3 regions of the Actinocorallia libanotica genome follow, and region 3 is predicted to be linked to each of the others. Evidence: riboswitches for the same ligand, from Rfam matches in the RefSeq annotation. Region 3 holds a riboswitch; each other region holds the start of a gene.
The links. Region 3 has a riboswitch for thiamine pyrophosphate ahead of thiC (phosphomethylpyrimidine synthase ThiC). Riboswitches for the same ligand answer to the same signal wherever they lie in the genome.
Positions count from the first base shown of each region.

Region 1: another riboswitch for thiamine pyrophosphate. It lies ahead of thiO (glycine oxidase ThiO); the one in region 3 lies ahead of thiC (phosphomethylpyrimidine synthase ThiC).
Region 2: another riboswitch for thiamine pyrophosphate. It lies ahead of ABD140_RS33630 (purine-cytosine permease family protein); the one in region 3 lies ahead of thiC (phosphomethylpyrimidine synthase ThiC).

Region 1 is NZ_BAAAHH010000014.1:53,190-63,500, forward strand. It holds gene aroF (3-deoxy-7-phosphoheptulonate synthase) at 1-842, opposite strand, end outside; gene ABD140_RS18265 (sulfite oxidase-like oxidoreductase) at 1,089-1,673, shown strand; gene ABD140_RS18270 (LytR/AlgR family response regulator transcription factor) at 1,749-2,831, shown strand; gene ABD140_RS18275 (deoxyribonuclease IV) at 3,187-4,134, opposite strand; gene ABD140_RS18280 (PASTA domain-containing protein) at 4,168-6,228, opposite strand; gene ABD140_RS18285 (thiazole synthase) at 6,364-7,167, opposite strand; gene thiS (sulfur carrier protein ThiS) at 7,164-7,364, opposite strand; gene thiO (glycine oxidase ThiO) at 7,361-8,464, opposite strand; TPP riboswitch at 8,455-8,562, opposite strand; gene ABD140_RS18300 (NAD(P)/FAD-dependent oxidoreductase) at 8,679-9,860, shown strand; gene ABD140_RS18305 (Rv2175c family DNA-binding protein) at 9,888-10,265, shown strand; gene thiE (thiamine phosphate synthase) at 10,265-10,311, shown strand, end outside.
Region 2 is NZ_BAAAHH010000041.1:15,649-25,959, reverse strand. It holds gene ABD140_RS33650 (ABC transporter ATP-binding protein) at 4-735, shown strand; gene ABD140_RS33645 (FtsX-like permease family protein) at 735-2,966, shown strand; gene ABD140_RS33640 (SSI family serine proteinase inhibitor) at 3,261-3,716, opposite strand; gene ABD140_RS33635 (rhodanese-like domain-containing protein) at 3,766-4,101, shown strand; TPP riboswitch at 4,139-4,255, shown strand; gene ABD140_RS33630 (purine-cytosine permease family protein) at 4,263-5,651, shown strand; gene ABD140_RS33625 (ATP-binding protein) at 5,750-7,564, shown strand; gene ABD140_RS33620 (ATP-binding protein) at 7,812-8,261, shown strand; gene ABD140_RS33615 (hypothetical protein) at 8,459-8,824, opposite strand; gene ABD140_RS33610 (STAS domain-containing protein) at 8,989-9,327, shown strand; gene ABD140_RS33605 (glycosyltransferase family 2 protein) at 9,348-10,106, shown strand; gene mptB (polyprenol phosphomannose-dependent alpha 1,6 mannosyltransferase MptB) at 10,096-10,311, shown strand, end outside.
Region 3 is NZ_BAAAHH010000005.1:212,937-223,247, forward strand. It holds partial or broken gene ABD140_RS40070 (ATP-binding cassette domain-containing protein) at 1-218, shown strand, start outside; partial or broken gene ABD140_RS40075 (ATP-binding cassette domain-containing protein) at 459-770, shown strand; partial or broken gene ABD140_RS40080 (ABC transporter C-terminal domain-containing protein) at 1,107-1,301, shown strand; gene ABD140_RS09480 (MarR family winged helix-turn-helix transcriptional regulator) at 1,307-1,798, opposite strand; gene ABD140_RS09485 (acyl-CoA desaturase) at 2,211-3,155, shown strand; gene ABD140_RS09490 (TetR/AcrR family transcriptional regulator) at 3,167-3,919, shown strand; gene ABD140_RS09495 (TetR family transcriptional regulator) at 3,943-4,575, shown strand; gene thiC (phosphomethylpyrimidine synthase ThiC) at 4,572-6,326, opposite strand; TPP riboswitch at 6,319-6,433, opposite strand; tRNA gene ABD140_RS09505 (tRNA-Gln) at 6,547-6,618, shown strand; gene glmU (bifunctional UDP-N-acetylglucosamine diphosphorylase/glucosamine-1-phosphate N-acetyltransferase GlmU) at 6,737-8,176, shown strand; gene ABD140_RS09515 (ribose-phosphate diphosphokinase) at 8,173-9,150, shown strand; gene ABD140_RS09520 (50S ribosomal protein L25/general stress protein Ctc) at 9,376-9,990, shown strand; gene pth (aminoacyl-tRNA hydrolase) at 10,092-10,311, shown strand, end outside.

The DNA of each region.
Region 1 (10,311 bases), on a different contig from region 3:
AGCACCAGGTCGCGGTGGCCGCCGGAGTGGGACGGGTCGACGATCACCGGCAGGTGCGACAGGCGCTGGGCCACCGGGACCGCGGAGATGTCCAGGGTGTTGCGGGTGGCCTTCTCGAAGGTGCGGATGCCGCGCTCGCACAGGACGACGTCGAGGTTGCCGCGCTGGGCGACGTACTCGGCCGACATCAGCCACTCCTCGATGGTCCCGCTCATGCCGCGCTTGATCATGACGGGCTTGCCGGCCTCGCCGACCGCCTGCAGCAGCGCGAAGTTCTGGGTGTTGCGGGTGCCGATCTGCAGCATGTCGGCGTACCGGGCGACCAGCTCCACGTCGCGCGCGTCCACGACCTCGGTGACGATCGGCATGCCGGTCTCGGCCCGCACGTCCGCCAGGATGCGCAGGCCCTCCTCGCCCAGGCCCTGGAAGGCGTACGGGGAGGTGCGGGGCTTGAAGGCGCCGCCGCGCAGCAGGGTGGCGCCGGCCGACTGCGCCATGAGGGCCGCCTCAAGGGTCTGCTCGGGGGTCTCCACCGCGCAGGGGCCGGCGATCAGCGTCATGGTGCCGGGGCCGATCGGGACGCCGCCCACGTGCACGGTCGAGCGCTCCGCGTGGTGCTCCCGGCTCACCAGCTTGTAGGGGGCGCTGATCCGCACCACCTCCACGACGCCGTGCTGGCCGCCGAGGTTGAGCGCCTCGAAGCGCTCGGCGTCGCCGACCAGGCCGACGATGGTGCGGTTGACGCCGCGGCTGACGAAGGCCTCGCCGCCCGCCGACTCGACGAGCGAGACGACGTTGTCGAGGTCGGACTCGGTGGCTTCGGATGCCATGACGACGACCATGCTGTTTCTCCTTGGGAAGCGGGTCGGGGAACACGAAAGAGCCCCGGGCCGAAGGAAGGCCCGGGGCTCTGGTGTGAAGCAGATCAGCGCAGCGTGCGGCTGACGATCACCCCTCCGGGCTCGCCATACCAAAAAAAGTCAACGACGGTGCGCATGGGGAACAGCGTAGGGCATCTTCGAGCCCGGCCCGTACATCGGGGGTGGGAAACCGGCTCCGGTCCGAAGGATGGCAGGATGGGCGGGAACATGACCCCTCCAGAGAAACCCTTGCCGCCGGGGCAGTACGTGCCCCGGGGATTCCCGGTGCTGCACTACGGACCCGTGCCGCGTTTCCGCCCGGAGCGGTGGGACTTCCGGGTCTACGGGCCCACCGCCGGGGGAGTGGAGGCGCGCTGGGACTGGGACGAGTTCCAGCGGCTTCCGCGCACCCAGGTGGTCGCCGACTTCCACTGCGTCACCAAGTTCACGATCCCGGACAACCTCTGGGAGGGCGTGACCGGCCGCACCCTGCTGGAGCTGGTGCCCCCCGATCCCGCCGTCACCCACGTCATGCTCTGGGCCGAGTACGGCTACGGCGCCAACATCAGGCTGAGCGACCTGGCCGAGGAGGGGACGCTGTTCGCCACGCACCACAACGGCGAGCCGCTCACCCCCGACCACGGCTTCCCCGTCCGGGCGGTCGTCTCGCACCTGTACGGCTGGAAGAGCGTGAAGTGGGCGCGGGGCATCGAGTACCTCGTCGGCGACCGCCGCGGCTTCTGGGAGGAGCGCGGCTACCACAACATCGCCGATCCGTGGCTGGAGCAGCGCTACTCCTACCAGGAGGACTGACCGGGCCGGCGGCCGAGGCATAGTCACCTGGTGAAAGCGATTGCGTGCGCAGCGTGATCGCGGGAGGGTCCTCCCATGCTTCGTGTCCTCGCGGTCGATGACGAACCGCCAGCCCTCGACGAACTCGTCCGCCTCCTGCGCGCCGACCCCCGCATCGAACGGGTGGCCGGCGCGTGCGACCCGGCGGAGGCGCTGCGCGGGTTGAGCCGCGTCCTGGCCGGCGGCGACCGGCTGGACGCGGTCTTCCTCGACGTGCGCATGCCCGGCCTGGACGGGTTCGACTTCACCCGGCTGCTGGGCGGGTTCGCCGAGCCGCCCGCCGTGGTCTTCGTGACCGCCCACGCCGACGGCGCGGTCGCCGCCTTCGACCTGGGGGCGGTGGACTACCTCCTGAAACCGGTGCGCCCCGAACGGCTGGCCGAGGCGGTGCGCCGGGTGGAGCGGGCGGTGCGCCGCGGCCCGGCCGGGGCCGCGGCGGCGCCCCCGTCGGACGAGATGATCCCCGTGGAGCTCGGCGGCCGCACCCGCATGGTCAGCCGCTCGGCGGTCACCCACGTGGAGGCGCACGGCGACTACGTGCGCCTGCACACGGTCGGCGAGGGCGCGGGCTACCTGGTCCGCATCCCGCTGACGGTGCTGGCCCGGCGCTGGGAGGAGGCGGGGTTCATCCGCATCCACCGCAGCACCCTGGTGGCGTCCGCGCACATCGAGGAGCTGCTCTTCGACGGGGGCCGCGCCTCGGTCCGCGTCGGTGGCGCGGTGCTGGCGGTGAGCCGCAGGCACACCCGCCGGGTGCGGGACCTCCTGGTCCGCGGCTTCAAGACCGACCGCCCTCCCACCCTCACGGGCCTCACCGTTCCCGCCCGTCCCAACAGCCCTGCGGGCCCCGCCCGTCCCAACGGTCCTGCCGGCACCACGGGCCCTGCCCGTCCCAACGGCCCTGTCGGCACCGCCGGCCCTGTCGGCACCGCCGACCCTGCCGGTTCCGCCGGTCCCGTCGGCACCACCGGTCCCGGCAATCCCACCGGTCCCGTCTCCGCCGGTCCCAGCGGTCCTGGACCCACCGTCTCCGCCGCCGGTCGGCGCGGCCTCGACCGTTCGTCGCACACGATCGGCCGTTCGTCCGAGGCTTACTCTACGTACATCGACGGCTACTGACCGTTGGTCGCGGGGGAGGGGCCGAGGTCTGCCCCTCGCCCGCCCGTCGGCCTACTGTTCTCTTCAGCAAGGCGATTCTGGAGGTCCTCCTCAGGGCCGGGGCTTCGGCCCCGGAACGGGAGGGTCACAGCCGCCGGATCCCGTACCGGGGGGGTGGGATCCGACGGTGATGGCTCAGGCGCCGAGCGGACAGTCGGGGGGTTGTCCGTCTCGGCGCCTGGGCGTTTCCGAGGCCTTCCCGGGGCTCACCGCTCATCCCGGGAAGGCCTCCTCCCGGTCTCTCAGGCCTCGCCCTTCTGCTCTTCCCGGCCCTGCTCGCCCCGGCCCTCGGCCCCGGCCCCCGGTCTTCCCGGCCCTAGTCTCCGGAACTCCGGGCCTCCCGGTCCTCGTCCCCGGCCTTCTCGGACTCCTCGCCTTCGAACGCCTCGTCCTCGGCGTCCTTCGCCTTCTCGGCGTTGGCGGCCCGCAGCCGCTTGAGGGTGTCGATGTCGGTCTTGTGGGGCTCGGCGGAGCGGCCCGGGGTCTCGATGATCAGGGGGACGCCCGCGGCGGCCGGGTGGGCCATCAGCTCGGCGAAGGGCCGTTCGCCGATGTGGCCGCGGCCGATGTTCTCGTGGCGGTCCTTGCGGGAGCCGCACACGTCCTTGGAGTCGTTGGCGTGGACGAGGCGCAGCCTGCCCTCGCCGACGGTGGCGACGAGGGCGTCGAGGGTCAGTTTCACGCCCTGGTCGGCGGTCAGGTCGTGGCCGGCGGCGAAGGCGTGGCAGGTGTCCAGGCAGACGCCGAGCTTGGGGTGGTGGTCCAGGGCCGCGAAGTAGGGGCCGAGCTGGTCGACGGTGGCGCACAGCATCGCGCCCTGCCCGGCCATCGGCTCCAGCAGCAGGCTCGGCGCGTCCTCGGGCAGCGCCTCCAGCAGCGGCAGCACCCGGGCGCGGATCTGCGCCATCGCCGCCTCCACCGGCTGGGAGACCGCGGAGCCGGTGTGCACCACCACGCCCCGCGCGCCGATCGCCGTGCCGCGCTCCAGCGCGTGCGCCACCGACTCCAGCGACTTCTCCAGGGTGTCGGCGTTCGGCGAGCCGAAGTTGACCAGGTAGGAGGCGTGCACGTAGACGGGCAGCTCCGAGGCGCGCAGCAGGGCGTCCTCCGCGGGCTTGCCCGCCGTCAGCGCCCACCCGCGGGGATTGCTGACGAAGACCTGGACGGCCTCGGCCCCGATCTCCGCCGCGTACTTCAGGCCCCCGGTGCCCAGCCCCCCGGCCACCGGCACGTGCGCCCCGATGGGGCTCGTCTGTGTGCTCATGATGGGGCCAGGGTAGTGGGCGCCGCCGACGTTTCAGTCGTGGATGGTGATCGTGGTGTTGGGGGGCACGCGGTCGCCGGGGCGGGGCTGCTGCTCGATGACCCGGCCGCTGTTCAGGCGGTGCTGCACGTTGACCTGGAAACCGCGCTCCTGCAGCTTCTGGACGGCCTCGTCGACGGCGCGCCCCAGCATCCACGGGACCTGGACGTTGCCCTGGCCGTCGGGGCCGTCGTCGCAGAACGGGTTGATGGCCGAGAGGAAGCAGCTCTCCTTCTTGTTGACGCCCAGGGTCACCGCGTCGCCCGGCTTGAGCAGGGTGCCCGGCGCCGGGTTCTGCCACAGGATGGAGCCGTCCTCCTTGGCCGGGTCGGTCTGCGTCTGCTCGTAGATCGGCAGGTCGCCGTTCAGCTGGCCCTTGAGGTCCTCGAGCAGGCCGTAGGCCTCGTCCTTCGACTTGCCCGACAGGTCGGGCATGGCCAGGCCGCTGCTGACGAACAGCACGAGCGGCTCGTCCCTGGCGTGCTCGGTGCCGGCCTTGGGGTCGGTGCCCAGGGCCATGCCCTCGGCGGCGGCGCCCGGCTTCTTCTCCTCGGTGAGGGAGACGAAGTCCTTGAGCGCCTCGCGCGCCTGCTCGGCCGACTGCCCCGCCACGTCGGGGACCTTGCGGGGGGTGAGGCCGCGGGAGAGCACCAGCGTGACGGTCTCGCCGGGGTCGACCTTGCTGCCGACGCCCGGGGCGACCGAGGCGACGGCGCCCTTGCGCGCGGTCTCGGAGTACTCCCGCTCGTCGGAGATCTCGTACGCGATGCCCTCGGCCTGCAGCGCCTCCACGGCGTCGGCCTGGCTCATGCCGATGATCTTCGGCACGTGGTCGTACTTGCCCGACACCTGGTACCAGGTCGCCCAGCCGATCACCATGGACGCGATGACGCCCAGGGTCACCAGCACGAACTTGCCGGTGATGAAGTGCAGGACCCGGTCGAACAGCATGACCGGTTCCTGCGGCGGCTCCTCGGGGACCATGGCGCGCGGCATGACGGTGGTATGCCCGCCGGGCGGCAGGGTGGAGTGCACGCTCGGCAGCACGCTCGTGCTGCCGTCCGGCGGGAGGGAGCCCGGCGGGACGGTGCCCGGCAGCGGACCCCTCGGCAGCGAGCCGCCGGGCAGCGAGCCGCTCTGCGAGGGCAGGCCCGGCACCCCCAGCACGGAGGTGGCGTTGTCGGGGGAGGCGGGGTGGCCCGGTGAGGCCGGAAGCTCCAGGGAGGGGTCGGTCAGCAGCGCGTGGAAGTGGTCGGCGTCGGCGGGGCGGCCCGCCGGGTCCTTGCTGGTCGCCGCGACCACCAGCGCGTCGATCCGCGGCGGGACGCCGGGCACCAGCTGGGACGGCAGCGGGATCTGCTCGTTGACGTGCCGCCAGGCCACCTGCAGCGGGGTCTCGCCGACGTGCGGCTGGCGGCCGGTGAGCAGCTCGAACAGCAGGATGCCCGCCGCGTACACGTCGGTGCGGGTGTCGGACCGGCCGGTGACGACCTGCTCGGGCGCCATGTAGGCGACCGTGCCGATGATCATGCCGGTCTTGGTCTGCTTGCTGTCGGTCTCGGCGCGGGCCAGGCCGAAGTCGGCGACCTTGACCTGCCCGTCGACGCTCAGCAGCACGTTCTCGGGCTTGATGTCGCGGTGGATCAGCCCGGCCCGGTGGGCGGCGCCCAGCGCGGACAGGACCGGGGCCATGATCTCCAGGGCGTCGCCGACCGGCAGCCGCCCGCGCTCGTCCAGCAGGTCGCGCAGGGTGCGGCCGGGCAGGTACTCCATGGTCAGGTAGGTGTGCGCGCCGTGGGAGCCCTGGTCGTACACCGCCACCACGTTCGGGTGGGACAGCGCCGCCGCGGACTTGGCCTCGCCCATGAACCGGCGGACGAACTCGTCGTCCTGCGCCAGGTGGGGGTGCATCACCTTGAGGGCGATCACCCGCTTGAGCTTGAGGTCGTGGCCCACGTAGACGGTGGCCATGCCGCCGCGCGCGACCTTGGCGTCGACGCGGTACCGCTCGTCGAGTACCTGCCCGACGAGCGGGTCCACTGCTGTCGCGTCCACCCGGGCAGTCTACGGGCGAAACGGACTACTCCCCATCGCTCTGCGGGACTACCTCGCGGCCGTTCCGCAACCGTGACAGTCGGGCGGAACGGCCGCGCGGGAGGGTCCGCGCAGGTGGCGGACGGCCGGGTGCCTCTAAAGGCCGGTGGCGGCCAGGCCCGCGAAGGACGAGGACGCCTGGGCCAGCCGCCGCACGGGGATGCGCCCCGCCAGCCGCGCCGCGCGGCCCGCCTCGACGGCGTGGCGCATCGCGGCGGCCATCAGCGCCGGGCGCTGCGCGCGGGTGACGGCGGTGGCCAGCAGGACCGCGTCGCAGCCCAGCTCCATCGCCAGCGCGGCGTCGCTGGCCGTGCCGATCCCGGCGTCCAGGATCACCGGCACGCCCGCCCGCTCGACGATCAGTTCGATGTTGTGCGGGTTGCGGATGCCCATGCCCGAGCCGATGGGCGCGCCGAGCGGCATCACCGCCGCGCACCCGGCCTGCTCCAGGCGCTGGGCCAGCACCGGGTCGTCGTTGGTGTAGGGCAGCACCGTGAAACCGTCGGCCACCAGGCGCTCGGCGGCGTCCAGCAGCTCCACCGGGTCGGGCAGCAGGGTGTGCTCGTCGGCGATGACCTCCAGCTTCACCCAGGGGGTGCCCAGCGCCTCGCGGGCCAGCCGGGCGGTGAGGACGGCCTCGCCGGAGGTGAAGCAGCCCGCGGTGTTGGGCAGCACCCCGATGCCGTGCCGGTCCAGCACCTCCAGGACCGACCCCTTCGTCGCGGGGTCGACCCGGCGCATGGCCACGGTGGTCAGCTCGGTGCCCGAGGCCAGCAGCGCCTCCTCCAGCACGTGCAGGCTGGGCGCGCCGCCGGTGCCCATGACCAGCCGGGAGCCGAACTCCCGGCCCGCGATCACCAGCGGGTCGGCGGGTGCGGTGTGCGTCGTCTCCACGCTCAGCCTCCCTGGACCGCGGTGAGGATCTCCACCCGGTCGGCGGCGCGGACGGGGGTGGCGGCCCAGTCGGCGCGCGGCACCACCTCGTCGTTCACCGCCACCGCGACGCCGCGTCCGGCCGCGGTGAAGCGCGACACGGCCGTCTCGACGGTCGCGTCCTCGGGCAGGTCCTGTTCCCGTCCGTTGATCGTCACTCTCATCTGCTGCCTCCGGTGGGGGCGAATCGGTCGGCGCCGAACGGTCGTATCGCCTCCGGCGGCTCCTTGCCCTCCAGGAGGTCGGCGATCGCGTCGGCGGTGAGGGGGGTGAGAAGGATGCCGTTGCGGTAGTGGCCGGTGGCCGCGATCAGGCCGTCCGGCCCCGCGGGGCCCAGAAGGGGGGAGTTGTCGGGGGAGCCGGGCCGGAAGGAGGCGTTGACCTCCTTGAACTCCAGCTCGGTGACGCCGGGGAAGAGCGCGCGGGCGTCGCGCAGCAGCTCCCACAGGCCGCCCGCGGTGACCCGGGAGTCGAAGCCGAGCTCCTCCTGGGTGGCGCCGACGACCAGCTCGCCGTCCGGACGCGGCACCAGGTACAGCGAGAAGCCGCGCACCAGGCCCCGGGTGGCGCGGGTGAGGAAGGGGTAGGGGCTGTGCAGCCGCAGGATCTGGCCCTTCACGGGCCGGACGGGCAGGTCCGCCAGGTCCGCCGACCAGCTTCCGGCCGCCACGACGACGCGGTCGGCGGCCAGGACGCCGCCGTCCTCCAGCCGCACGCCGCGCACCGCGCCGCCCTCCACGACGATCTCGCGGACCTTCCGCCGCACGATCTCGACGTCCTCGCAGGCGGCGAGCAAGGCCCGCACCAGCCGCCTGGGGTCGACGGAGCCGTCGTCGGGGGCGAGGATGCCGCCGCGCACGGACGGCGCGAGCATCGGTTCGAGCCTGCGGCACTCCCGGCCGGTGAGCAGCTCGGTGCGCAGCCCCAGCGACTCCTGGAAGCGGTGCTGGTCGGTGAGGAAGGCCAGGTCGTCGCCGTCGTAGGCGACCGAGAGGTTGCCCTCCTTGCGGTAGCCGATGTCGACGCCGGTGCGCTCGGCGAGCTCCGCGGCGAACTCCGGGTAGCGGTCGCGGGAGTCGATGCCGAGCCGGAGCTGCTGCTCCTCGCCGTACTGCAGCTCCCCGACGGGCGTGAGCATCCCGGCCGCCACGTGGCTGGCGCCGCCTCCGGGCTCGGGGTCCACCAGGGTGACCGGCAGCCCCCGCTGGGACGCCCGCCAGGCGATGCCGAGGCCGACCGCCCCGGCGCCGATGACCACGATCAAGGTCCGCTCCCTTCGCCGGCATGATCCGGATCAGGTTCTGGCGGTCGGGAGGCCCGCTCCCCTCTCAGCCCGCGTTCCGGGCTCCCGCGCTTCGTACGGAGCCAGCGTATGCCCTGAGCAGTATTGATCGGATATCAGGGCATCCTGTAACCGTCGCCGGACAGGCCGGAAGTTAGGGTGTCCTGCCAGGAGAAGCGGAGTCTCGGAGGACCGAATGGAACGCGTGATCGTGGTCGGGGGCGGGCTGGCCGGCGTGCGCGCCGTGGAAGCGCTGCGGGCCAGGGGCTTCGGCGGGAGGCTCACCCTGGTCGGCGCGGAGCCGCACCGCCCCTACGACCGTCCGCCGCTGTCGAAGGCGGTCCTGGCGGGGGAGCGCGACGACACCACGGTCGACGCCTCCTGGGACGCGCTCGACTGCGAACTGCTGCTGGGGCATCGCGCGACCGGGCTGCGCGTGGAGGATCGCGTCCTGGAGACCACGGCGGGCGAGCTGCCGTACGACGGCCTGGTGATCGCCACCGGCGCGGAGACCGTCCGGCTGCCGGGGCCGGGCCGCCAGCACGTGATCCGCACCCTCGACGACGCGCTGGAGCTGCGCGCGCTGCTGGTCCCCGGCGCCCGCGTGGTGATCGTCGGCGCGGGCTGGATCGGCGCGGAGGCCGCCACGACGGCGGCGAAGCTGGGCTGCGAGGTCACCGTGCTGGAGGCCGCGCCCGCGCCGCTGGCCGCCGCGCTCGGCCCCGAGCTGGGCGCGCTGACCGTCCCCTGGTACGCCGAGGCGGGCGTCACACTGCGCTGCGGGGTCAAGGTCTCCTCGATCGAGGAGGGCGGCGTCGCGCTGGTGGACGGGGAGTTCCTGGCCGCCGACGCGGTGGTCGTCGGCATCGGGGTGCGGCCCTCCCTGGACTGGGTGAGCGGCCTGGAGCTGGCGGACGGCGTGGTGGTGGACGCCTCGCTGCGCACCGCCCGCCCGGAGATCGTCGCGGTCGGCGACTGCGCGGCCTGGTGGTCCGACCGCTACGGGAAGCGGCTGCGGGTGGAGCACTGGGACGCGGCGCTCAACGCCCCGGACGTGGCGGCGGCCTCGCTGCTGGGCGAGGAGGCCGTCTACGACGACCCGCCGTACTTCTGGTCCGAGCAGTTCGGCCGGATGGTGCAGTACGCCGGGCACCACCCGGGCGCCGAGCGGATGGTCGTGCGGGGCGACCCGGCGAACGAGCGCTCCTGGTCGGTCTTCTGGCTCGACGGCGACGTGCTGCGGGCGGTCCTGACCGTGGCCTCGCCGCGCGACTTCATGCAGGCGCGCAGGCTCCTGACCGCGGGCACCCCGGTGGACGCGGAGAAGCTCACCGACCTCTCGGTTCCCGTGCGGAACACGGCTCTGGCTGTTTCGTAGGTCCCGGGAGATGGTAGACACGGAAACGTGACGAAGACGCACGTTGACATCGATCCGGAACTTGATGCCCTGGTGGGCGAATGGCTCAGTCCGGTCCAGGCGGCGCAGGCCGCGGGACTCCCGGCGGGCCGGGTGAAGCAGTGGGTCAAGGAGGGCAAGCTGCTGGCCGCCTACCGGCAGTCCGGGGGCGGCCCGCAGGTGCCGGCCGCCTTCCTGGACGCCGGACAGGTGGTCAAGGGACTGCCCGGCACCCTGACGCTCCTGTCGGACGCGGGCTTCGACGACGCCGCCGCGCTGCGCTGGCTGTTCACCGCCGACGACACCCTGCCCGGCACCCCGATCCAGGCGCTCCGCGAGAACCGGGGCACCGAGATCCGCCGCAGGGCCCAGGCGCTGGCCTTCTGATGCCGCTGCTGACGACCGACCGGGCGGTGGCGCTGCGCCGCCGCCT
Region 2 (10,311 bases), on a different contig from region 3:
GCCATGGATGAAGCTGTGCGTCTGGACGCGGTGAGCAAGGTCTACGGCAGGGGCGGGAACGCCGTGGCGGCGCTCCGAGAGGTGACGGTGGGGCTCCGCAGGGGCGGGTTCACCGCGGTGATGGGGCCGTCGGGGTCGGGGAAGAGCACGTTCCTCCAGTGCGCCGCGGGGCTGGACACGCCGAGTTCCGGCTCGGTGCGGCTGGGCGGGACGGAGCTGTCCGGGATGAACGAGACGCGGCTGACGGAGTTGCGCCGCGAACGTGTCGGTTTCGTCTTCCAGGCGTTCAACCTCGTCCCGTCGCTGACCGTCGAGCAGAACATCACCCTCCCGTTCCGCCTCTCCGGGACGCGCCCCGATCGGGCATGGCTGGCGGAGGTGATCGAACGGGTGGGCCTGAAGGAGCGGATCGGGCACCGGCCCGCCGAGCTGTCCGGCGGCCAGCAGCAGCGCGTGGCGCTCGCCCGGGCGCTGGCCACCCGCCCCGAGGTGGTCTTCGGCGACGAGCCGACCGGCGCGCTGGACACGGTGACCGCCCGCCAGGTGCTGACCCTGCTCCGCGAGACCGTGGACGCGACCGGCCAGACCGTCGTCATGGTCACCCACGACCCCCTGGCCGCCTCGTTCGCGGACCGGGTGCTCCTCCTCGCCGACGGCCGGATCGTGGACGAGTTGGACGAGCCGACCGCCGACGCCGTCGCGGCCCGGATGACCCGGCTGGGGGCGTGGAACTGATGCTGACCCTCGTCCTCGCCTCGCTCCGCGCCCGCAAGGCCGCCTTCGCCGGCGCCTTCCTCGCGCTGTTCTGCGCCGCCGCCCTGGTGACGGCCTGCGGCACCCTCCTGGACACCGGGCTGCGCGGCCGGATCGCCCCCGAACGGTACGCGGGCGCCCCGCTGATCGTCTCGGGCGACCAGTACGTGCGGGAGACCGAGGTCAAGAAGGGCAAGGCCAAGGAGAAGGCCAAGCCGATCGCCGAGCGGGCATGGATCCCGGCGGAGCTCGCCGACCGGATCGGGTCCGTGCCCGGGGTGGAGCGCGTCGTCACCGAGGTCACGTTCCCGGTGCGGCTGCCCGGCGTCGCGCAGGCGTGGGGGCACGGCTGGGAGTCGGCGGGCCTCACCCCCTTCACCCTGCGGCAAGGCGTCGCTCCGCGTGACGCGCGCGATCTCGTCGTCGACGCGCGGACCGCCGGGCTGAAGGGCCTTTCGCCCGGTGACGAGGTGGATCTGGGGACGGGCATCTACCGCGTCTCCGGCATCACCGCGCAGGAACCGGAGTACCAGGCCGCCCTGTTCTTCACCACGGAGGAGGCCGGGCGGCTGGCCGGGCGGCCGGGGATGCTCACCGCGATCGGCGTCTTCCCCGCCGTGGACGTCTCCCGGGCGCTGGAGGGCACCACCGCCACCGCGCACACCGGCGACGCGCGGGGCAGGGTCGAGTTCCTCGGCGCCGAGAACGCCCGGGTCAGGCTCATCAGCCTCGGCGGGGCGCTGGGCGGGACGTCGCTGCTGGTCGCCGTCCTCGTGGTCGTCGGGACGCTGGCCCTGACGATCCAGCAGCGGCAGCGGGAGATCGCGGTGCTCCGCGCGGTGGCGGCCACGCCCCGCCAGCTCCGCGAGATGATCGGCGGGGAGACGCTGCTCGTCGGTCTCGCCGCGGCGCTGCCGGGTTCGGCGGCGGGCCTGCTGCTCGCCGGGTGGTTGCGGACGAGGTTCGTCGAGCTCGGCGCGATGCCCGAGAACCTCGCGCTCGTCCGCAGCCCGTTCCCCGTCTTCGCCGCGCTCGTCGCGACCGCCGTGACGGCCTGGGCCGCGGCGCGGCTCTCGGCCCGGCGCGTCATCCGGATCCGCCCCGTGGAGGCGCTCGGCGCGGCCGCGCTCGAACCCGCGCGTCCGGGCCTGCCCCGGCTGGTGGCGGGGGCGGTGCTCCTCGCCGGATCGATCGCCCTGACGCTGGTGCTGAGCGGGCTGGACACCGAGGCCGCCTCCAGCCCGGTGGTCGTGCTCGCCGCGCTCCTGTGGACGATGGCCGTCGCCGTGCTCGGCCCGATGATCGTCCGGATCGCGGCGGCGGTCCTGGGCCCGCTGCTGCGGCTGGACGGCGCGGTGGGGCACCTGGCCGCCGCCAACCTCAGGACGAGGGCGAGCCGGTTCGCGTCGGTGCTGACGCCGCTCACCCTGATGATCGCGCTGTCCGCCACGATCCTGTTCACCCGGACGACCATGGAGAAGGCGGCCGAGGACGAGCACCGTGCGGGCACGAGGACGTCAGCGCCGGCCGTCCACACCTCCGTGCGGGTCGGTCTGGGCAGGTACGCCGCCCAGGGCGTCGACCCGCGGGCCGTGGACCCGGGCGTGCGCTCCGGGGATCTGGCGGACCTCGACGAGCGCACGGTCGCCGTCGGCGAGCGCATGGACCGCGAGGTCGGCGACATCGTCCGGCTGACTCTGGGCGACGGCACCCCCGGGGAGTTCGAGGTCATCGCCGTCTACACCCGCGACCTGGCCTTCGGCGACCTCCTCTTCGACCGCGGCCTGCTCGCCCGCCACGTCGACGACCCCTACGGTGCCGCCGCCCCCGCGCAGAACAACGCCGAGGTCAACTACGTGGCCATGGGGCTGATCATCGCCTTCGCCGCGATAGCCGTCGTCAACACCCTGGCCATGTCGACCGCCGAGCGGGGCCGCGAGTTCGCGCTCCTCCGCCTGTCCGGCGCCACCCGGCGCCAGGTCCTGCGCATGTCCCGCTGGGAGGCCCTCGCGGCCACGGCGGTCGCCGCGGTCCTCGGCTCCGCCATCGCCCTGGTCGTCCTCACCGCCTTCAGCCGGGGCATGACGGGTCTCGCCCGCCCCCATGTCCCCCCGTCCGCCCTCCTGGCGATCGTCCTCGCGGCCGGCGTCCTGGCCCTGGTCGCCACCGCGCTCCCGGCCCGGGCCGCCCTCCGCACCGCTCTCACCTCCTGAGCCGACGCCGCGTTCCGGGCCGGGTGGGGACCGGGCCGATCGGCCCGCATCCGGTTCCGGGCGTGCGGATGCACCCTGGGGAAAACTTATCCACAGGCGCTGTGGATATCCTCAGGGGAAAAGCTCGGGAGCTATGTCTGGGTTTGATGCTTTTTGACGGCTCGGATGGCAGGGTTTCCGGTCTCACGGCAAGTTATCCACAGGCCTTGTCCACAGGCTTCCACAGGGCTGGGGATAACTGGGGAAAACCCGTGGAGGAGCGCCCGGGGCCTGTGGAAAACCCTGGGACGCGGGTCAGCGGACGCGGGGCAGCTCGCCGAAGAGCTCGCTGACCTGGGCCCAGCGGTCCAGGTCGCATCCGTCCTTGCGCTGGTAGGTGGCGCGGACCTTGGAGCCGCGCCAGACGCCCTCGACCGTGCCCTGCTCGGGCCCGCCGTAGATCTCGGTGCAGACGGCGTCCGAGGGCGGCGGCGCGAAGGTCTTGGCGCCCGACTTGGCCAGCTGCGCGCAGGCCTTGCGGGGCGCGGGGTGGTCGCCGCCCGGCGGGTCGCAGGTCAGCGTCCAGCTCTGCGGGTCGGAGGTGGGCGACTTCTTCAACGTGATGGTGAGCCGGTTCACCTGGGCCGCGAGCGAGGTGGGCGGGCCGGCGACGGTAGAGTCCCCGGTCTCGGCCTTCTTCGCCCCGCAGGCACCGGTCGCGACCAGGGTCGCCGTGGCCAGCAGGAGGGCCGTGGCCGCCGATCTGGGCAAAGGACACCTCGCACGTCGTGGTCGAGACAGAAGATCCATGGGAGTGGTGATGAGCTTCGGGGACAACGTACCCTCCGTCGACGCCGCGGCGGTGCCGCGGGACGCGTATCTGCTGGACGTGCGCGAACCGGAGGAATGGACGGCCGGACACGCGCCCGACGCGGTGCACATTCCGATGAGCCAGTTGCGGGACCGGGCCGGCGAGATCCCGCAGGATCGCGAGGTCTACGTGATCTGCCGGGTCGGCGGGCGCTCCGCGCAGGTCACGATCGCCCTCAACAACGCCGGCTGGCAGGCCTCCAACGTGGACGGCGGGATGATGGCATGGGCCCATCATGGCAGGCCGATGGTGGCGGAGCAGGCCGGAGAGCCTTACGTGGCCTAGATCCGATTCGTCCCGTATGGGTATCATTCAAGCGTTCTGATCACACCGCGGGAGCTCGGGCCGAGGGCCGGGCTGAGAGGGCGACCCCGTGCGTCGCCGACCGCATGAACCTGTCCGGGTAATGCCGGCGTAGGGAGAGTGCTTCCGCCATGCCCCCAGCCATGCTCGAAAACGGCGACGAACCGGTGCGCGGGGGCGTGGCCTCCGCGCGCCCGGACGCCCACGAGGCGCCGTTGACGCTCGACGAGCCCGCCCCCAGGGTGCTGTCCTTCTGGGACCAGAGCGCCTTCTGGGCCAACCTGGGCGTCAGCCTGTTCGCCTTCTCCGGCGCCTACACGGTGCTCGCCCCGGACGTCGACGGGGCGCTGCGGCTGTCCATCGCCGCGGGCATCGTCGCGATGACCGTGGGCACGCTGCTCGGCGGCCTCATGCTCGGCCTGGCGGCGGTGCCCGGCGCCCGCACCGGCCGTCCCGCGATGGTGCTGCTGCGCGGCCTGTTCGGCGCCCGGCTCTCCTACGTGCCGACCGTCCTGAACGTCGCCCAGCTCATCGGCTGGGGCACGTTCGAGCTGATCGTGATCGCGGAGGCCGCCGGGGAGCTCTTCGGCGGCGGCCCCCGCTGGCTGTACGTGGTGGCGGCCGGGGTGCTGACCACCGTCCTGACGATCTGGCCGCTGGGCTCGGTGCGGCTGCTGCGCCGGTTCGTGACCGTCGCGGTGGTCATCGCGCTCGGCTGGTTCTACCTCCAGTTCTTCCGGGAGGGCCTGCCCGACCTCACGGACAACCCCGGCCCGTCCGGCGGCGCCCCGTTCGGCACGGACTGGAGCATGTTCTGGCTCGCCACCGACGCCGCGCTGGCCGTCTCGATCTCCTGGGTGCCGCTGGCCGCCGACTACACCCGCCACTCCCGCAGCGAGAAGGCGGCCTTCGGCGCGGCGAGCGGCGCGTACGCGCTCACCCAGATCGTCGCCTACGTCCTGGGCCTGTTCGCCCTGGCGTTCGCGGTCCAGGGCGAGGGGGTCTACCAGCCGTTCCTCACCGTGACGCTCGGCGCGGTGTTCTTCTTCGTCTTCGTCCTGCGCGAGGCCGACCAGTCGTTCGCCAACGTCTACTCGACCGCGCTGTCCATCCAGAACCTGCTGCCGCGCCTGGACCGCCGCGTCCTCAGCGTCGGGCTCGGCGTCCTGATCACCGTGCTGGCGCTCGGCCTGAACATGGGCGACTACGCGGGCTTCCTCAGCCTGATCGGCTCGGTCTTCGTGCCGATGCTCGGCGTCCTGGCCGCGGACTTCTTCCTGCGCGCCCGCGGCTCCTGGGACACCTCCCCCGACGCGCCCTCCCGCTGGAGCATGATCGCCGCCTGGCTGGCCGGCTTCGCCGTCTACCAGCTGATCAACCCCGGCACCGTCAGCTGGTGGAGCGGCCTGTGGACCGACGTGCAGGACCTGCTCCACTTCACGCCCCAGCCGTGGATGAGCGCCTCCCTGCTGTCGTTCCTGGCCGCCGGGTTCGCCGCGTTCCTGGTGGGTCGGATCGGCCGGCGGGCCTAGAGTTCCATCGCGATCCGGTCAGGTCGCGGGTGGCGGAGCGGGGATGGTGGCACCATGACGGGGTGCTCTCGGACGTCCCAGACTCGACGGCAAGCGCCGTGCTCCGCTGCGCGGCCGATCCGGTGGTGGCCTTCGACGAGGGGTTGTGCGTCGTGGCCTGGAACCCCGCCGCCGAGCGCCTGTTCGGCTGGACGGCCGAGGAGGTGCTCGGCCGGGTGGTGCCGATGGTCCCCGACGAGCTCAAGGCCGAGCACAACGCGGTGCTGGAGCGGGTGCGGGAGGGGCCGCAGATCTCGATCGGGACGCGGCGGCTCACCCGGGAGCGGCGGCTGGTCGACGTCCGGATCGACACCAGCGCGCTGCGCGACTCCGGCGGCGCGCTGCTGGGCTGGGTCAGCGTCTACCACCGGGTCACCGAGGCCGACCAGCACGTCGCCGCCGAGAAGGCGCGGCTCGTCCGGCGGCTGAACGACATCCTCGGCGACCTGAACGCCCAGCACGACCTCGACCGGGTGCTGGACCGGATCACCGCGGCGGTGCTGGAGCTCACCGGAGCCGACGCCGCGGGGTTCGTGCGGATCGAGGAGGACCGGCTGCGGCTGGTCTCGGCCCGCGGCCTGCCCGGTGATCTGCTCGGCACGTCGGTGGAGCTGCACGACAGCCTGGTGGAGGAGCTCCTGCGCGCCGACCGGCCCGTCCTGCTGGCCACCCGGCCCCGGCTGGACGACCTGATCTGGCGGGCGCTGCCCGGCCTGCGGATGGTCGCGCTGGGCCTGGCCTTCCTGGGGGAGCGCCCCTACGGCGCCCTCTACGCGCTGTTCGCGGGCCGCGCGGCCGGCCACACCGAGCTGGAGCTGCTGGAGCTGCTGGCCGGGCACGCGGGCGTCGCGGTCGGCAACGTCATGTCCTACCAGGAGGTCGTCCGGCAGCGGGCGCACGAACGGGCCGTGATCGACGCCAGCGTCGACGGGATCGCGGTGCTGGACGCCGAGGGCCGGGTCTGCCAGTGGAACCCGGCGGCCGCCAGGCTCACCGGGATGCCGGCCGAGGCGGTCCTGGGCGGTTCCCTGCCGTTCGACCACGTCCCCGGCGGAGAGACCACGCTGCAGCTGCCCAACGGCGTCTGGCTGGACGTCCTGTGCGCGCCCATCCCGGAGACCGGCGAGCTGGTGATCGACTTCCGCGACGTCACCGAGGCCAAGGAGCTGGAGGAGTCCAAGGACCTCTTCCTGGCCACGACCAGCCACGAGCTGCGCACCCCGATCACCGTGGTGCGGGGCTTCGCCGAGACCCTGGTCAACCGCTGGGAGGAGCTGCCGGAGGCCGAGCGGCGCAAGGCGGTCGGCACGATCGCCGACCGGGCCAGGGCGCTGGGCCGCCTGGTCGAGCAGCTGCTGATGGGCTCCAGGGCGGGCGCGGAGGAGCTGCCGGTGGTGCGCGAGCCGTTCGACGTGGGCGGGCTGCTGCGGCGGGTCGTCCCCGCCTTCCAGCCGCTGTCGGAGCTGCACCGGCTGGAGGTGCGGGTCCCCGAGGGGCTGCCGCGGGCGCTGGGCGATCCGATGGCCACCGATATCATCGTGGGCCAGCTGGTGGAGAACGCCTGCAAGTACTCGCCCTCGGGCGGCCTGATCGCGGTGGAGGCGGCGCTGGAGGACGACCTGCTGGTGGTGACCGTGGACGACGAGGGAGTGGGCATCGCCGAGGGCGACCATGAGCGGATCTTCGAACGCTTCGTGCAGGGCGAGGCGGGGGACCGCCGCAGATTCGGTGGTGTCGGACTGGGCCTCTACATCGTCAAACGGCTGGCCACGGCCCAGGGAGGCGATATCAGCGCCCGGTCCCGGGCCGGAGGCGGGGCGCGGTTGCGGCTGACCCTGCCGCTCGCGAATGTGACGGACGAAACGCGCGTGTGACGAGTAACCGGGCCGATCGCTGGAAATGGCTTGAAGTGCACAACCCCGGCCGTCAACCGGCGGACGGAGAACGGTAGGTTGACCGCTTCGCGCCAACATACGGGGGTGGTTGGTGATGAGATCCCGGTCAGTGTCTCGCACGGCGAGCAAACGTACGTTTCGCCCGGGTTTCCGGGTGTCACCAACTGGGCATTTCGGTCGTACAGAAGACGCAGGAGTTGCGCGAGATGCGGAGGAGGTGAAGACGATGAGCACCTGTTACCTTCCGCACGCACCGGCCAGCGTCTCGACGGCCCGCCGGAGTCTCAACCGCGATCTGATCTCGTGGGGAGTCGCCGACGACGTGGCGGACGACGCCGCGGTGATCCTGAGCGAGCTGCTCAGCAACGCGCTGCGGCACGCCCGCCCGCTGCCGGGCGGCGAAGGCGAGGTCAAGGTCTCGTGGATCAAGGTCGGCGACACCGTCGAGCTGGCGGTGACCGACGGGGGCGCGATCACCGAACCGCGCAAGGGCCAGCCGGCGCTCTCCTCGCTCGGAGGGCGGGGGCTGGGCATCGTCGAGATCCTCTCCCAGTCCTGGGGCGTACGCCGCGACGACCAGGGCAACACCGTCTGGGCCCACCTGCACGCACCGGTCGGGTACGCGAACGGTGAAAGAGGGGCCCCAATGCAAAATCTGCGTCAAGTGACACGCTAAGGTCATCCTTAGCTCGGGGTGCTGTCGTGCCCCCGTCGGTAGCACTCCGGGCCTCCAAGCCTTCCGCCCCGTCCGGAGTGCGGCGAACATGATCTTCCGCCCCGTGTGACGCCCTCCAGCCCGTGAGCCCCTTCGCCGGGACACCCGGCATGAGACCTCTCACCGGCCGCCGGAGCCGGACTTCGCAGGGACCGGATTCAGCTTCGCAGGGACTCGCTGAGCGCCCGGTACGTCGCGCACGGCCAGCTGACCATGCAGGTGTGGCAGCGCCGGAGCGGGGCGTCCGGGTCGCTGGTGAGGCCGCCGCCCTGGCGCGGCCGGTGCAGGCACAACACGCGCAGCGCCATCTCCGACAGGGCGGCGACGTCCTCCCGCGCCTCGGCGAGGAAGAGGAGGTCCTCCCGGGTGAGCCGCGCCCGCACCGGTACGATCCCGTCGCGGTTGACCAGCCGCAGCAGGAACCTGACGGTGCCGCGCCAGGGCGTGGATTTCTCCGATCGGGCGTGGATCGTCTCCAGGCGCTCACGTATCCGGGAACGTTGCCGCTCAGGCGAAATCCTCACCCGTTCAGCTTGCCAAAATCGCCGGTTCATGGGGCAGTAATCACCAGGTCAGACGGTGTCATTACCTTGACGGGACATGATGATTACCGGCAGAACAGATGAATCGCCGGGCCTGGGTAGGCGTTCTCTGGCCCCCGGCCGACTTGGCGGATAGTGTGCCGGTCATGGAGCTTCAGGTCTCGACTGCATCACAAGCAGGTCACATCGCGATCACCGCTGTCGGTGAGCTGGACCTGTACACCGCACCCAGACTGCAGCAGGCACTGGCCGCCGCGCTCACCGAGCAGGACTTCGGCCGGGTGGTCGTCGACCTCTCGGGAGTGGAGTTCTGTGATTCGACAGGCATGAACGTGCTGCTGTCCGGCATGAAACGCGCCAAGGAGCGGGGCGGCACCTTCGAACTCGCCGCGCCGCGTCCGGCCGTCCGCAGGATCCTGCAGGTCACCGGTCTCGACACCGTCTTCACCGTGCACGACGCGGTTCCGGCACTCGACGCCACCTGAGGGCCACTACCATCGCAGGCATGCCCGACAACACCCCGGCCGACACCATCGGCACCGCGGTGGTCATCCCCGCCAAGGATGAGGCCCAGCGGATCCCCGCGACCGTCCAGGCCGCGCTCAAGCTGCCCGGAGCCGACCTGGTGCTGGTGGTGGACGACGGATCGTCCGACGCCACCGCCGAGCTCGCCGAGCGGGCGGGGGCCAGGGTCGTGCGGCACGCCCGCAACCGGGGCAAGGCCGCGGCCATGGAGACCGGCGCCGAGGCGGTGCGCCTGCTGGACGCCCACGACGGGGTGCCCGCCCGCCACCTGCTCTTCCTCGACGCCGATCTCGGGGAGACGGCCCAGGAGGCCGCCCCGCTGATCGAGCCCGTCCGGGCCGGCGAGGCCGACATGACGATCGCCGTCTTCGTCTCGCGGGTGAAGCTCGGCGGCCATGGGATCGTCGTCCGCCTGGCGCGCGACGGCATCCTGCGCGCCACCGGCTGGAGCGCCACCCAGCCGCTGAACGGGCAGCGCTGCCTGACCCGCGCCGCGTTCGAGGCGGCGCGGCCGCTCGCCGCCGGGTTCGGCGTGGAGACGGCGCTCACCATCGACCTGCTGCGCCAGGGGTTCCGGCTGAAGGAGGTCGAGGTGCCGCTGTCGCACCGCGCCACCGGCACCGACCTGCGGGCCCAGCTGCACCGCGCCAGGCAGTTCCGGGACGTGGCCAGGGCGCTGGCCACCCGCGACCCGGCGGTACGCGACCGGCTCGGCCGGTTCCGCGCCCGTGGCCTCTGACCAGGCCTCTCCCGCTCTCGACGGGTCGTCCGCGGACCCGCGTCCCGGCGGAGGCGCCACTTCCACCCCGTCCCGGGGGATACCGGGCCTGGCCTGCCTGGGGCTGAGCCTCGCCGCCTTCCTCACCCTCTCCCTGCTCGGCCCGTCCCTGGTGCAGCCCGCGCTGGACGGCTCCGGCCCGCCGTGGTCGTTTCACGTGAATCCA
Region 3 (10,311 bases):
AGGCGATCACCTGGCTGGCCGGCCATCTGAAGGCGCGCAAGGAGTCGCTCGTCGTGGTCACCCACGACCGCTGGTTCCTCGACGAGGTCACCGACCGCACCTGGGAGGTGGTGGACGGCCGCGTCGAGCGCTACGAGGGCGGCTACTCGGCGTACGTGCTGGCCAAGGCCGAGCGGTCCAGGATCGCCGACGCGGCCGAGGCCAAGCGCCAGAACCTCATGCGCAAGGAGCTGGCCTGGCTGCGCCGCGGCCCGCAGGCCCGCACGTCCAAGCCGAAGTTCCGGGTGGACGCCGCGCAGGCGCTGATCGCCGACGTGCCGCCGCTGCGCGACAAGGTGGAGCTGACCCGCTTCGCCACCGCCCGCCTGGGCAAGACGGTGTACGACGTCGAGGACGTCGCCCTGAGCCTGGGCGGCGACCCCGTCTTCCAGCACGTGACGTGGCGGCTGGGCCCCGGCGACCGCGTCGGCCTGGTCGGCGTCAACGGCAGCGGCAAGACGACGCTCCTGCGGCTGCTGGCGGGCACCGTGCAGCCTGACAGCGGCCGGATCGTGCGCGGCAAGACGGTCTCCCTGGCCCACCTCTCGCAGGAGATCGCCGAGCTGGACCCCCAGCGCCGCGTCCTGGAGTCGGTGGAGGAGATCGCCCGCCGGATCACCGTCGGCAAGCGCGAGTGGACCGCCTCCCAGCTGCTGGAGCGCCTGGGCTTCCGCGCCGACGCCCAGTGGAAGCCGGTCGGCGACCTGTCCGGCGGCGAGCGGCGGCGCCTGCAGCTGCTGCGCCTGCTCATGGGCGAGCCGAACGTCATGCTGCTGGACGAGCCGACCAACGACCTGGACATCGAGACCCTCACCGAGCTGGAGGACATCCTCGACGGCTGGCCCGGCACCCTGGTGGTGGTCAGCCACGACCGGTACTTCCTGGAGCGGGTCACCGACGTCGTCTACGCGCTGCTGGGCGACGGCACCATCCGGATGCTCACCGGCGGCGTGGAGGAGTACCTCCAGCGGGTGGAGGCGGGCACGGCCTCGGCCGTCCGCGGCGCCTCCGCGCCCGCGGCCCAGGCGCCGGCCCAGGCCGAGCCGTCCCGGACCAAGCTCGACTGGAAGGTCCAGAAGGAGCTGGACCGCCTGGAGCGCAGGCTGGACAAGCTGGCCCAGCGCGAGGAGCGGCTGCACGCCGACATGGCCGGCGCCGCCACCGACCACGCGCGGCTGATGGAGCTGGACGGCGAGCTGAAGGCGGTGCTCGCCGAGAAGGACGAGGTCGAGATGGAGTGGCTGGAGCTGGCCGAGGGCTGAAGGCCCTACTCCTGGTCGAACGGGATCAGCATGGTGCGCAGGAGGTCGGCCAGGTGCCTGCGGTCGACCTCGCCGAGGGCGGCCAGCAGGTCGCGCTCCCGTTCGATCAGGTCGGTGAGCGCGGCGTCGACCCGCTCCCTGCCGATCTCGGTGAGGGCCACCTGCACGCCCCGCTTGTCCTGCGGGTCGGGGTGGCGCTCGACGAGCCCGGCGGCGGCCAGCCGGTCTATGCGGTTGGTCATGGTGCCGGAGGTCACCAGGGTGGCCTTGAGCAGCTGCCCGGGGTTGAGCCGGTAGGGCGTCCCGGCCCGGCGCAGCGCGGTGAGGACGTCGAACTCCCAGGACTCCAGGTCGTGGGCAAGGAAGACCGCGCGCCGGGCACGGTCCAGGTGGCGCGCGAGCCGGGAGACCCTGCTCAGCACCTGCAGCGGCGTGACGTCGAGGTCCGGGCGCTCCACGCGCCAGGCCGCGACGAGCCGGTCGACCTCGTCCTCCATATGCGGAACCTTACCTTTCTCGACATCAAGACACATGCGTCACGGGGACGGTCGAGGATGTGCGCGCTTCATCTTGACGTCGAGACACTTGTGTTGCCATCATGTATCTCGATGTCAAGAGACAGTTGAACGAGGTGCCGCCCGCAGTGGGAGGAAAGCGGCTATACGTTCCCCTGCGGTGCTGCCGACTCCCGTAGCGGGCGGCATCTATCCAGCCGGGCGGCCCACCCGCCGCCCTCCGAGGCTCTCCATCACACAGAGCCGCTCCGACCGGCGGTCGTACGGAAAATCTCCGACGGCCCGCCGGTCTTCTCATGTGCGGGCACAACAGGATTTTGCCAAGGCGCCCCTTCAGGGTTACGAGTCCGTAGGTTACGGTGGCGTAAGTAAGTGACTCCCACCCCGAGAGACGATGCCCGTGACCACGTCCTCCACCGCCACCGCGCCGCAGCAGCCGATGAGCGACTTCTCCGACAGCCGCAACGGCGTCAAGCACAAGATCCTGGTCGCGGCCTTCACCGGGGTGCCCTTCCTCGCCCTGGCCGCGACGGTGCCGATGGCCTGGGGGAAGATGCTGGGCTGGACGGACGTCGTGCTCTTCGCGGTGTTCTACCTCCTGTCGGCCGGGGGCATCACCATCGGCTACCACCGCTACTTCACCCACGGCTCCTTCAAGGCGAACCGCCCGCTGCGGATCTTCCTGGCCATCGCCGGCGGCCTGGCCATGGAGGGCCCGGTCATGCACTGGGTCGCCGACCACCGCCGCCACCACAAGTTCTCCGACAAGGAGGGCGACCCGCACTCGCCGTGGAAGTACGGCGACGACGCCAAGGCGCTGTTCAAGGGCCTGATCTGGTCGCACTACGGCTGGCTGTACGCCTCCAAGGCCACCAACGTCGACAAGTACTGCAAGGACCTGCAGGCCGACAAGGACATGGTGCGCATCCACCACTCCTTCGCGGGCATCGTGGCCGCCACCTACCTGCTCCCCGCGGTCATCGGCGGCCTGGTCACCTGGTCCTGGGCCGGCTTCTTCACCGCCCTCTTCTGGGCGGGCCTGGTGCGCGTCACCCTGGTCCAGCACGTGACCTGGTCGATCAACTCGATCTGCCACACCTTCGGCGACACGCCCTTCGCCTCGCGCGACCAGTCCCGCAACGTCTGGTGGCTGGCCATCCCGTCGCTGGGCGAGTCCTGGCACAACCTGCACCACGCCGACCCCACGGCCGCCCGCCACGGCGTGCTCAAGGGCCAGATCGACATCAGCGCCCGGATCATCTGGATCTTCGAGAAGCTGGGCTGGGCACGGGACGTGCGCTGGCCCTCCGCGGAGCGCCTGGACGCCAAACGCGCTTAGGGTCTAGGGCCATGAGCGACTCCCGAAGACGGCGGATGTCCGGCGGCGAACGGCGTGAGCAACTGCTGGGCGTGGGCCGTGCCCTCTTCGCCGAACGAGGGTTCGACGGCACCTCCGTGGAGGAGATCGCCGCCAAGGCGAAGGTCTCCAAGCCGGTGGTCTATGAGCACTTCGGCGGCAAGGAGGGGCTGTACGCGGTCGTCGTCGACCGGGAGATGGACCGCCTCCTGAAGGCGGTCACCGACGCGCTGACGACCGACGCGGGCTACCGCCGCAAGCTGGAGCTGGGCGCGCTGGCCCTGCTGGAGTACATCGAGGAGAGCACCGACGGCTTTCGCATCCTGGTCCGCGACTCCCACGCCGGCACGGGCCAGGGCAGCTACGCCAGCCTCCTGTCGGAGATCGCGGCCCAGGTCGAGCACCTGCTGGGAAAGGAGCTCGACCAGCAGGGCTACGACGAGGGCTTCGCGGCGATGTACGCGCAGATGCTCGTCGGCATGATCGCGATGACCGGCCAGTGGTGGCTGGAGACCAGCAGGCCGCGGCGCGAGGACGTCGCCGCCCACGTGGTCAACCTCGCCTGGAACGGCCTGGGCCGGCTGGAGGCGCGCCCCGGTCTCGACCCCCGCCGCAGGGCCAGGGAGCGCGAGCGCAGGGAGCGCCGCCAGGAGAAGGCGCAGGCCAAGGCCGAGAAGGCCCGCGAACGCGCCCTGCGCAGGCAGCCGCCGCTCGCGCCGGGGGAGATCGCGCCGCTGGAGGCCTGACGCCCGTGCGGCATCATGGGCGGATGGCAGAACGTCGCAGGCGGATGACCGGCAAGGAGCGGCGGGAGCAGCTCATCGAGATCGGCCGCGCCCTCTTCGCCGAGCGGGGTTTCGACGGCACCGCCGTGGAGGAGATCGCCGCCAAGGCCGGGGTGTCCAAGCCGGTGGTCTATGAGCACTTCGGCGGCAAGGAGGGGCTGTACGCGGTCGTCGTCGACCGGGAGATGACCCGCCTGCTGGACCTGGTCACCCAGGGCATGGCCGAGGGCCGGCACTACCGGGGCAAGCTGGAGGGCGCGGCCCTGGCCCTGCTGCAGTACATCGAGGAGAGCACCGACGGCTTCCGCATCCTGGTCCGCGACTCCCACGCCGCCTCCGGGACCGGCACGTTCGCCAGCCTGATCAGCGACATCGCCACCCACGTCGAGTACCTCCTGGTCGAGGAGTTCGACCGGCACGGCTACGACGGGAAGCTCGCCCCCATGTACGCGCAGATGCTCGTCGGGATGGTCGCGATGACCGGCCAGTGGTGGCTGGAGGTGCGCAAGCCCCGCCGGGAGGAGGTGGCGGCCCACCTGGTGAACCTGGCCTGGAACGGCCTGTCCCACCTGGAGCCCAGCCCGAAGCTGCGCCCCTCCTCCCGGCGGCGCCGCTAGAGCGCCCGGGCGTCCCCGTCCATCGGCGCCCGGGCGTCCCGCCCGGCCATCGGAAGGTAGACGCGCCCGCCGGCCTCGGTGAACTCGCGGGACTTGGCGCGCATGCCCTCGGCCAGCGCCTCGTCCGCGCTCATCCCCTGCTCGTCGGCGTACCTGCGCACGTCCTGGGTGATCTTCATGGCGCAGAAGTGCGGGCCGCACATGGAGCAGAAGTGCGCGGTCTTGGCGGGGGCGGCGGGCAGCGTCTCGTCGTGGAACGCCCGTGCGGTGTCGGGGTCGAGGGAGAGCTCGAACTGGTCCTCCCAGCGGAACTCGAACCGCGCGTCGGACAGCGCGTCGTCCCGCGCCTGCGCGCCCGGGTGGCCCTTGGCCAGGTCGGCGGCGTGCGCGGCGATCTTGTAGGTGATCACGCCGGTCTTGACGTCGTCCCGGTCGGGCAGGCCCAGGTGCTCCTTGGGCGTGACGTAGCAGAGCATCGCGGTGCCGTACCAGCCGATCATCGCGGCGCCGATCGCCGAGGTGATGTGGTCGTAGCCGGGCGCGATGTCGGTGGTCAGCGGCCCGAGCGTGTAGAACGGCGCCTCGTCGCACAGCTCCAGCTGCAGGTCCACGTTCTCCTTGATCCTGTGCATCGGGACGTGGCCCGGGCCCTCGACCATCACCTGGTTGCCGTGCTCGGCGGCGGTCTTCGTCAGCTCGCCCAGGGTGCGCAGCTCGGCGAACTGGGCCTCGTCGTTGGCGTCGGAGATCGACCCGGGGCGCAGGCCGTCGCCCAGCGACCAGGTGATGTCGTAGGCGGCGAAGATCTCGCACAGCTCGCGGAAGTTCTCGTACAGGAAGTTCTCGCGGTGGTGGGCCAGGCACCACGCCGCCATGATCGACCCGCCGCGCGAGACGATGCCCGTCCGGCGCCCGGCCGTCAGCGGCACGTACGCCAGCCGCACCCCGGCGTGCACGGTCATGTAGTCGACGCCCTGCTCGGCCTGCTCGATCACGGTGTCGCGGAAGACCTCGAAGTCCAGCTCCGCCGGGTTCCCGCCGACCTTCTCCAGCGCCTGGTAGAGCGGGACGGTGCCGACGGGCACGGGGGAGTTGCGCAGGATCCACTCGCGGGTGGTGTGGATGTCCCGGCCGGTCGACAGGTCCATGATCGTGTCGGCGCCCCAGCGGGTGGCCCAGGTCATCTTCTCCACCTCCTCCTCGATGGAGGAGGCCACCGCGGAGTTGCCGATGTTGGCGTTGACCTTCACCAGGAAGTCGCGGCCGATGACCATCGGTTCGAGCTCGGGGTGGTTGACGTTGGCGGGAAGGACGGCGCGCCCGGCGGCGAGCGCGGCACGGACGGCCTCGGGGGAGACCCCCTCGCGCAGCGCCGCGAACTCCATCTCGGGGGTGATCTCGCCGCGGGCGGCGTACGCGCGCTGGGTCACGGCGCCGCCGGAGGCGCGGCGCGGCGCGCGGCCGGAGAACGGGGCCCGGGCGGGCGCCCGGCGCCCGTCGTCCTCGGGGCGGACGGGCCGCCCCTCGTAGGGACGGGTGTCGTCCCGCGCGGCCAGCCAGGGCTCGCGCAGGGCGGGCAGCCCGCGGCGGACGTCGGCCTCGTAGGAGGGGTCGGTGTAGGGCCCGGAGGTGTCGTAGAGCACCAGAGACGAGCCGTCAGTGAGATGAATCTCTTTCATGGGGACCCGCAGATCGTCGCGGGAGCCCTGGAGGTAGGTCTTTCGGGCAGCGGAAGACGTGCCTTCGGCCATGATGACTTCTCCCTACGCCGGCATTACCCGGTCAGGTTCGAGCGGTCGGCGACCCTTCTCGTCGCCCTCTCAGCCCGGTGGACGGCCGGGCTCCCGCGTGCTGTCGGCTCGACGGTAACCCGCGGCCCCCCTCTTGCGGCAACCGCGGGCCCCGGGATATGAGGCGGGGACAAGCACGCGCCCGCAGGCGTTCCGCACGGTATCGTGGCCACCGAAACGATCCGGCGTGGTGTAATCGGCAGCACAAGGGTTTTTGGTGCCCTTTGTTCAGGTTCGAGTCCTGGCGCCGGAGCTTCGATCTGTGCAGGTCCGGTGCGGACGCGTCTTCGCCTGGGCGGTATTCTCTCTACATGTCGGGTGGGTTACGCCCTGACGAAAATTTCCCGTCCTTGACGCCCAGGAGCCACTCAGTGAGCCCGGCCGCAGTCATCGTCCTCGCCGCCGGCGAGGGCACCCGGATGAAATCCCGTACCTCCAAGGTCCTCCACACGCTGGCGGGCCGCTCCATGCTCGGCCACGTGCTGGCCGCGGCCGGAGCGCTCGATCCGCGCCGGACCCTCGTGGTGGTGGGGCACCGGCGAGAACAGGTCATCGAACACCTCCGGCAGGTCGCGCCCGCGGCGGTGCCGGTGGTGCAGGAGGAGCAGGGGGGCACCGGACACGCCGTCCGGATCGTCTACGAGCACACGGGCCCGCTGGAGGGCACCGTCGTGGTGACCAACGGCGACCACCCCCTGCTGACCGGCGAGACCCTGCGCGCCCTGGTCGCCGCCCACGAGTCCGAGGGCAACGCCGTCACGGTCCTGAGCACCGACGTCCCCGACCCGACCGGGTACGGGCGCGTCCTGCGCGACGCCGACGGCGCCGTGGCCGGCATCGTCGAGCACAAGGACGCCACCGACGAGCAGCGGCTCGTCACCGAGATGAACGTCGGCATGTACGCCTTCGACGGCGTCCTGCTGGGCGAGGCGCTCAAGCGGCTGACCACCGACAACGCCGGCGGTGAGGAATATCTCACCGACGTGGTCGGCATCGCCCGCTCCGACGGGCACCGCGTGGGCGCGTACAAGGTCGCCGACTGGGTGGAGACCCAGGGCGTGAACGACCGGGTGCAGCTCGCCGAGGCGCGCAGGCAGCTCAACGAGCGGATCCTGGAGCGCCTGATGCGCGAGGGCGTCACGGTCGTGGACCCGCGGACCACCTGGGTGGACGTCCAGGTGAGCGTGGAGCAGGATGTCACGCTCCACCCCAACGTCCAGCTGCACGGCGCCACCGCGGTCGCCGCCGGCGCCTCGATCGGGCCCAACGTCACGCTGCGGGACGCCGTGGTCGGCGAGGACGCCCTCGTCCGGGACGCCGTGGTCGAGAGCGCCGAGGTCGGCCCGCAGGCGACCGTCGGGCCGTACGCCTACCTGAGGCCCGGCACCCGCCTGGGCCGCAGGGCCAAGGCCGGCTCCTACGTGGAGATCAAGAACTCCGAGGTGGGCGAGGGATCCAAGGTCCCGCACCTGACTTATGTCGGGGACGCCACCATCGGTGAGGGATCGAACATCGGCGCGGGCTGCGTGTTCGTGAACTACGACGGGGTCGCCAAGCACCGCACGACGGTCGGCGACCACGCCAGAGTCGGCAGCGACAACATGCTCGTCGCGCCGGTCGTCGTCGGGGACGGCGCCTACACGGCGGCCGGCTCCGTGATCATCAAGGATGTGCCGCCCGGGGCCATGGCCGTGGCCCGCGGGCAGCAGCGCAACGTTGAGGGCTGGGTCGAGCGCAAGCGCGCCGGTACTGCCGCCGCGGAAGCGGCGAAACGGGCGCGTGAGAACAACACCCAGGAGGGGGACAAGTGAGCGAGATCAAGACCCAGGTGGAGAAGAAGCTGATGCTCTTCTCCGGCCGCGCCTATCCGGAGCTGGCCAAAGAGGTCGCCGCCAATCTCGACTGCGAGCTGGTGCCGACCGCCGCCTACGACTTCGCGAACGGTGAGACGTTCGTCCGGTTCCTGGAGTCGGTCCGGGGCAGCGACGCGTTCGTCATCCAGAGCCACACCGCGCCCATCAACCAGTGGATCATGGAACAGCTGATCATGGTGGACGCGCTCAAGCGGGCCAGCGCCGCGCGCATCACCGTGGTCGCCCCCTTCTTCGGCTACGCCCGCCAGGACAAGAAGCACCGCGGCCGCGAGCCGATCTCCGCGCGCCTCATGGCCGACCTGTTCAAGACCGCCGGCGCCGACCGGATGATCACCGTCGACCTGCACACCGCGCAGATCCAGGGCTTCTTCGACGGCCCGGTGGACCACCTGTTCGCCCTGGAGCTGCTGGCCGACCACGTCGCCAAGACCCTGGACACCTCCCAGGTGACCGTCGTGGCGCCCGACGCCGGCCGCGTGCGCGTCGCCGAGCGCTGGACCGACCGCCTGGGCTGTCCGCTGGCGATCATCCACAAGCGCCGTGACCCGATGGTGGCCAACGAGGTCAAGGTCTTCGAGGTCGTCGGCCAGGTCGAGGGGCGCACCTGCGTCATCGTCGACGACATGATCGACACCGGCGGCACCATCGTGAAGGCCGCCGAGGCGCTGTTCGAGCAGGGCGCCGCGCGCGTCGTCGTCACCGCCACCCACGGCGTGCTGTCGGGCCCGGCCGTGGACCGGCTGAAGAACTCCCGCATCTCCGAGGTCGTGCTCACCAACACGCTGCCGATCCCGCCGGAGAAGCAGTTCGACAAGCTGACCGTGCTGTCCATCGCCCCGCTGCTGGCCAGCGCCATCAACGAGGTGTTCCACGGCGGCTCGGTCACCTCGCTGTTCGACGGCGAGGCCTGAACCCGCACCTTCCGGGCCCGGGAGAATCCGCCCCCGGGTCCGGAAGTGTCGTGCCCGAGCGCATTTCAGCTCCGGGTATCGGCTAGACTTTATGGACCGTGTGCGCCTCCTGCTGCGCGGCACGCCTGACGGATCAGGCGGCCTGTGCCGGAGATGCGCCCGAACGACGCCCTACGAGAGGGCCGAGGTCTTTCAGCTCAACGCCAGCAACGAGGAGTTTCCGCCGTGTCCGAGGTACGCATCGCCGCCGAGCCGCGCTCCGAGTTCGGTAAGGGTGCCGCTCGGCGCACCCGCCGGGCCGGGAAAGTGCCGGCCGTCCTCTACGGGCACGGCACCGACCCGCAGCACATCACCCTTCCGGGCCACGAGCTCATGCTCGCCCTGAAGACCCCCAACGTCCTGCTGCGCGTCTCCGGCCTGTCCGGCGGCGAGGAGCTGGCCCTGCCCAAGGACGTCCAGCGCGACCCGCTGAAGGGCTTCCTCGAGCACGTCGACCTGCTGCTGGTCAAGCGCGGCGAGAAGGTCGTCATCGACGTCCCGGTCGTCACCACCGGCGACGTCCCCTCCGGCGGCCAGCTGGCCCAGGAGCTGACCACCGTGTCGCTCGAGGCCGAGGCCACCCACATCCCCACCGAGATCACCGTCGACCTGGCCGGTCTGGAGGAGGGCTCCTCCGTCCTGGTCAAGGACCTCGACCTGCCGCGCGGCGTCACCGTCGCGGGCGACCCCGAGGCGCTGGTGCTGCAGATCACCGGTGTCGCGGTCGTGGCCGAGGAGACCGAGGGCGAGGCCGCCGAGGCGGCCGAGACCGTCGAGGACGCGGAGACCCCCGCGGAGTGACGTCCGCGCAGTGAGAGCACGTCATGCAGGGCCCGGACGCCGTGAGTGTCCGGGCCCTTGCCATTGAACGAAGATCAGTCTCCGCCGAGCGGGAGAAGGCGATGAGCGAAGACCTGTGGCTGGTGGCGGGCCTGGGCAACCCCGGCCCGTCCTACGCCGGTCACCGGCACAACGCGGGTTTCATGGTGCTCGACCTGCTGGCCGAGCGCATGGGCGGCGCGTTCAAGTCCCACCGCAGCCGCAACGACGTGGTCGAGGGCAGGCTGGAGGGGCACCGGGTGGTGCTGGCCAAGCCGCGCTGCTACATGAACGAGTCGGGCG